DNA from 2 places in the Arthrobacter sp. Soil761 genome. Region 1 is predicted to be linked to the other one. Evidence: riboswitches for the same ligand, from Rfam matches in the RefSeq annotation. Region 1 holds a riboswitch; the other holds the start of a gene.
The links. Region 1 has a riboswitch for glycine ahead of ASG79_RS11775 (glycine dehydrogenase (aminomethyl-transferring)). Riboswitches for the same ligand answer to the same signal wherever they lie in the genome.
Positions count from the first base shown of each region.

Region 2: it holds a riboswitch for glycine, as region 1 does, so the genes downstream of both, cycA (D-serine/D-alanine/glycine transporter) here and ASG79_RS11775 (glycine dehydrogenase (aminomethyl-transferring)) in region 1, are expected to answer to the same signal.

Region 1 is NZ_LMSF01000017.1:29,767-32,966, forward strand. It holds gene ASG79_RS11765 (MFS transporter) at 1-757, opposite strand, end outside; gene ASG79_RS11770 (TetR/AcrR family transcriptional regulator) at 843-1,379, shown strand; glycine riboswitch at 1,473-1,570, shown strand; glycine riboswitch at 1,597-1,704, shown strand; partial or broken gene ASG79_RS11775 (glycine dehydrogenase (aminomethyl-transferring)) at 1,758-3,200, shown strand, end outside.
Region 2 is NZ_LMSF01000008.1:93,160-96,359, forward strand. It holds gene ASG79_RS06980 (hypothetical protein) at 1-304, opposite strand, end outside; gene cycA (D-serine/D-alanine/glycine transporter) at 477-2,018, opposite strand; glycine riboswitch at 2,165-2,263, opposite strand; glycine riboswitch at 2,555-2,655, shown strand; partial or broken gene ASG79_RS06990 (glycine dehydrogenase (aminomethyl-transferring)) at 2,816-3,200, shown strand, end outside.

The DNA.
Region 1 (3,200 bases):
CCAGGCCGAAGGCGATGGCGCCCAGACCTGCCGCCCCTGGACCTTCGGTGGCAACTGCCTTGATCCCGTAGACAACGGGCACCATGACCAGCATGGAGAGCAGGATGCTGGGGATGTCCACCTTGCCGGGTGCCGGATCCTTCGATTCCGGGATGAGGGCCGGTCCAAACGCCAGCAGGGGGAGCATGAGGGGGACCGCCACCAGGAAGACGGCACCCCACCAGAAGTGCTCCACCAGCCAGCCGCCGAAGATCGGACCCAGGGCCGCGCCGCCGGAGAATCCGGCGGCCCAGATGGCGACGGCCAGCCTGCGGCGATTGGGCTCGGGGAAAATGTTGCGGATCAGCGACAAGGTGGACGGCATCAGCATGGCGCCGAAGAATCCCAGGGCGGCGCGGCCGGCGATGAGCCATTCCGGCGCGGGTGCAAAAGCCGTCGCAACGGACAGCGCGGCAAAGCCGATGCTGCCAAGGGTGAGCAGCCTCCGCCGCCCAATCCGGTCGCCGAGGCTTCCCATTGATACCAGCAGCCCGGCCAGCACCAGGGGGTAGGCGTCAACGATCCACAGCAGCTGCACGCCCGTGGGTTCCAGGGCCCGGGCGATGGCCGGCAGCGCGAACGTCAGTGCGGTGTTGTCCACCGCCACCAGCAGCACGGGAAACATCAGGAGCCCCATCGCCAGCCAGTCGCGCCACGGAGGACGCACGGAAGTGCTGCTTGCCTGCCCGGTTGCCGAACTCTCGATGGAAGTGGTCATGAGATAACTATACCGTCCGGACGGTATAGTTTAAAAATGCGATGGTTTTCCTTATTCCTGCACGGGGGAGGGCATGATGGAGGGCATGCCCCGAAAGCCTGTTGCCCGTGACGCGGTCCTTGACGCCTTCGAGTCCCTGCTGATTGAAGTGGGTGAGCGGGCGGCCACCCTCGATGCCGTGGCGCGCAAGGCCGGCGTATCCAAAGGCGGCCTCCTCTACCACTTTCCCAACAAGGAAGCCCTGATTGCCGTGTTGCTTGACCGCCTGGAGGGCCTGGCGGGCGAGGATGCCGATGCCATGGCGTCGGCAGCTGAAGGCGCCGCGGCCTACTTCATCCGTTCCTCGGTCTGGGCGGATACCCCTTTGGACCGTGCCATCGTGGCCGCCACCCGGCTTGCAGAGGTGGCCCACGAGGAGACGCGGCGCCGCTTCGCGGCCATCCAGCAGCGCTGGCTGGACGAAATTGCTGCGGATGTGGGACCTGGGCTGGCCAAGGCAGTCCTCTATATGGGGGACGGCCTGTACTTCAACGCCATGCTGTCCGTGGCCCCTGCGCCGGCCGGGGGAGCGGCCGCTGACGTGGAGGAACTCCTGGCCGCGCTGGAACGGCTCCGCAGGTAGCTCCGTCATTTGCCGGGAGGGGTTGCCGCGTAGGACAATAGAAAGTTGTGAGGGCTGTCACCGGTCTTCATGATCCAACAAATGAATAGCCTTTGATCTGCGGCGGGAGAGTTCTGCCGGAAGTACAGGCAGGCGCCGTAGGAGCAAATCCTCCCCAGGAATCTCGCAGGCCCCCGTACCGCCGCGGCGAGGCACCTCTGGAAAGCAGCAGGCAGTCTTATTCTCTTTTGGAGAGGTAGGGACTGTTGTGCTCACCGACGGTGCAAGCGGGTCCTGCCCAGGCAGGGAACGCGGAAACTCTCAGGTCCAATACAGAGCGGGGAGGAACCCGAATAGCTGTGGCGTACCCTTCGCCGCCTGAGTAAATGGAGTTCCTTCGTGTCGGTTACCCCAGCCTCCACCACTTTCGTAGACCGCCATATCGGCGCGCGCCGCCAGGCCGACGTCGACACCATGCTCAAAGCCGTAGGCTACGACTCGGTCGATTCCCTTGTGGACACCGCGGTTCCCAAGGTCATCCGCCAGGACACCGCCCTTCGCCTGCAGGACGCCCTCAGTGAGGTTGAAGTCCTCACGGAACTGCGGAAGCTTGCCGCCAAGAACAAGACGGCGGTGCAGCTGATCGGCCAGGGCTACTACGACACCGTGACTCCGCCGGTGATCCGCCGCAACATCCTGGAATCCCCGGCCTGGTACACCGCCTACACGCCCTACCAGCCGGAGATTTCGCAGGGCCGGCTTGAGGCGCTGCTGAACTTCCAGACCATGGTGCAGGACCTTGTGGGCCTGCCCATCGCCAACGCTTCGCTGCTGGATGAAGCAACGGCGGTGGCCGAGGCCGTGCTGCTGATGCGCCGCGCCAACAAGACCAAGCCCGCGGCAGACGGCAAGACCGTCCTGGACATCGACGTGCTGCCGCAGACCATCGCCATAGTGCTGGGCCGGGCGGAGGCGCTCGGCTTCGAGGTGGAGGTCGCCGACCTGTCCAAGGGCCTGCCCGACGGCGACATCAACGGGATCGTGCTGCAGCAGCCCGGCGCTTCCGGCCGCGTCTGGGACCAGTCCGCGGTGATCTCTGCAGCGAAGGACCGGGGCGCGCTGGTCACGGTCGCTGCGGACCTGCTGGCCCTGACACTGATCACACCTCCGGGCGAGCAGGGCGCGGACATTGCCGTCGGCTCAGCCCAGCGTTTTGGCGTGCCGCTGTTCTTCGGCGGCCCCCATGCCGCCTACATGGCTGTCCGCAAAGGCCTGGAGCGTTCCTTGCCTGGCCGCCTGGTTGGGGTATCAAAGGACGACGCCGGCACGCCTGCCTACCGGTTGGCCCTGCAGACCCGCGAGCAGCACATCCGCCGCGAGAAGGCCACGTCCAACATCTGCACCGCCCAGGCGCTGCTGGCCATCGTTGCGTCCATGTACGCCGTTTACCACGGCCCCGACGGCCTGAAGGCGATTGCCCAAACGGCGCACCGCCACGCCCGTAGCCTGGCGGCCTCGCTTGCGGCCGCCGGCGTCGAGGTGCTGCACACGAGCTTCTTCGACACCCTTACGGTCCGGGTGCCCGGACGGGCTGCTGGCATCATCGCCGACGCCGAGGCGCGGGGCATCAACCTGCGCAGCGTCGACGCCGACACCGTAGGCATCGCCCTCGATGAAACCACGACGGTGGCCATCGTCGCCCAGGTTGCCGACGTCTTTGGCGCCACGGTTGCCGAGGTCCAGGGCGAGGGCCAGGGCTTTGGGCTGGAGGCCGCCGTCGAGCGTTCCTCCGACTACCTGCAGCACCCGGTCTTCAACACTCACCGGTCTGAAACCCAGCTG
Region 2 (3,200 bases), on a different contig from region 1:
AAAGTCCCAGCGACGCCACGGTTCCAACGCCGGGGACGACGGCGGTGGCACCCACCAGGGCTCCCCCTCCGGCAACAGCCCGCAGGTAGTCGCGCTCTGCAATGTCCGCCAGCTGCGCGGCCGTCGCCCGCGGATGCCTCTTCTGGAGCCTGCGGATGTAGCCAACCACCAGGGGCCGCTGGATCTGCACTGCTTTCAGGAGCATGTTGTGGACGCCGGGCTTGGGCTTGCCCTCGGCGTCAAACATTGCGTTGTGGGCGGTTTCCTGTGCGATGCGTACTGCGGGGTTGCTGCGCCGGGCCATGGTCACCTTCATTCAAATCGACCTGCAGCGGCTAGGCTGCCGTGCCTTTCCATCCTATGTGGATAGACACTAAGCATGCTTAACTTCCGGGCCGTGGCTTCGTCCGGCGGGCTGCGGCGGCAGGATGCGGTACCTGCACCTCACCGCCGCCGCTGCAACCCGCCGTCGGACGCTACTTCCCGGCCTGCTGGACCTCGCGCCCCGCCGCCCCGGCGTCCTGGCCGCCGCTGCGCGCGGCAGTGGCCTGGTCTGCCTGAAGCTCGGCACGGAAGACCTCGAAGCGGGCCAGGTGGGCGGGACGGCGCCGCAGGATGGCCCAAGCCACGCCCAGGATGACGAACCAGATAGGGGTTACCAGCAGTGCAACGAGAGTGTCGGGCTGGGTGGTAAGGGCCCAAAGGACGAAGGCGAAGAATGCGTACACCACCCACACGGCGGGAATGCCACCGGGCATCTTGAACTTCGACGCCGCATGCAGGTGCGGCCGGCGGCGCCGGAAGGAGATGTAGCTGGCGAGGATGATCGACCAGACGAAGACGAAGCAGACCGCAGACACGGTAGTCACCATTTCAAAGGCCATGCCAACATCCTGGCCGGCATACATGAGTACGACGCCGGACAGCAGCAGGACGCAGGACAGGAACAGCGCGTTGCTGGGCACCTTCCTCGTGGAGAGCCGGCTGAAGATACCGGGGGCGTCGCCTTCCTGGGCCAGGCCGAAGACCATGCGGGACGTGGAGTAGATGCCGGAGTTCGCGGAGGACATCGCCGAAGTCAGGACCACCAGGTTGACCACCGTGGCCGCGGCGCCGAGGCCGGCCAGGGAGAACATACCGATAAAGGGGCTGCGGCCGGCGGCGAACTGGGTCCACGGGGTGACCGCCATCAGGATGACCAGCGCACCGACATAGAAGAGCAGCACGCGGACGGGGATGGCGTTGATGGCCTTGGGCAGCGTGCGCTCGGGGTTCTTGGCCTCGGCGGCGGTGGTTCCCACCAGTTCGATGCCTACGAAGGCGAAGACTGCGATCTGGAATCCGGCCACGAAGCCCATGAACTCATTGGGGAAGAACCCGCCATGGCTCCACAGGTTGGTGAAGCTTGCGGTGCCCGCGTCGCTCTGGAAACCGGTGAAGATCATGAAGAGTCCCACGATGATCAGGGCTGCGATGGCGACGATCTTGATGAGGGCGAACCAGAACTCGGTCTCGCCGAACGCCTTGACGGTGGCGAGGTTCAGCAGGAGCAGGATGCCCACCGTGGCCAGGCCCGGGATCCAAAGTGGCAGCGCCGGCCAAAGTTCCTTTGAGTACCCTGCAATGGCGATGACGTCCGCGATTCCGGTGATCACCCAGCAGAACCAGTACGTCCAGCCGGTGAAGAATCCGGCCCACGGCCCCAGGAGATCGGCGGCGAAATCACTGAAGGACTTGTAGTTCAGGTTGCTGAGCAGCAGTTCACCCATGGCCCGCATGACGAAGAAAAGCATAAAGCCGATGATCATGTATACGAAGATCACGGATGGGCCGGCCGCGGAGATGGTCTTGCCGGAACCCATGAACAGGCCCGTGCCGATCGCGCCGCCGATGGCGATGAGCTGGATATGCCGGTTGGTGAGCTGCCGCTCCAGGTGGGGAGGCTCGCTGCGGGCTGCCGTGGCAGCGCCTTGGCTGCGGGCTGGTTCGCCGTTGGACGTGGGGGGATGAATCGCCATGAGGAACTCCATCGATAAAGCGGCTTTTGGGTGCCGCAAAAGATTTGGTTCCTCCCCGCTCTGTAGTGGACCTGAGAGTTTCCGCAGCAAAAGCCGCTTGCACCGCCGGTGAGCCAGGGTCATGCCCGGCTGCTTTCCAGAGTTGCCTGTCCGCGGCGGTACGTGGGCCTGAGAGTTTCCTGGGGAGGGTTTGCTCCTACGGCGCCTGCTGGATGTACCCGGCAGGGCTCTCCCGCCGCAGGTCGAAGGCGTATTCAGTTGGAAGCCGCAGGCTTTTTGGGCCACGGCCGGTCATGCAATGGGACAGGCACCGACTGGTGGGCTGCTCCGGATACGCTGAGCCAGCCACCGGCGGCGCCATTCCCGGGGTTCAGTGTGGTGTCCGTCACGATCGAATGTCAAACCCCTCCCGACACAAGCGGGGAAGAACGGCGTCACGTGCCCCTCGAGCCCCGCACGGAAGCCGCCCGATTTGCCACGGACGGGTCTATCCCGGTACCTTGTGAGCCGAATCACCCACATTTGAATAAGCCTTTCGAGCTGTGACGGGAGAGTCCTCCCGGCGAAACACCGGTCAGGCGCCGTAGGAGCAAATCCTCCCCAGGAATCTCTCAGGCCCCCGTACCGTCACGGCGAGGCGACTCTGGAAAGCAATCAGGCTTCTGCCTGGTTCACCGACGGTGCAAGCGGTCCCCTGCCAACAGCAGGCAACGCGGAATCTCTCAGGTCCAATACAGAGCGGGGAGGAACCCATCCCACGCCGTGCCACCTTCGGCCGGCCAGATCTGGAGTTCCTCATGACGATTCATTCGCATCCAACATCGTTTGTTGACCGCCATATCGGCGCGCGCCGCCAGGCCGACATCGACACCATGCTCAAGGCCATCGGCTACGACAGCCTGGATGGCCTGGTTGACGTGGCCGTCCCCGCGCCCATCCGCCAGGAAACTGCGCTCAAGCTGACCGACGCCCTCAGCGAGGTTGAAGTCCTCACGGAACTGCGGAAGCTTGCCGCCAAGAACAAGACGGCAGTCCAGATGATCGGCCAGGGCTACTACGACACCGTGACTCCACCGGTGATCCGCCGCAACATCCTGGAATCCCCGGCCTGGTACACCGCCTACACGCCCTACCAGCCGGAGATTTCCCAGGGCCGGCTTGAGGCGCTGCTGAACTTCCAGA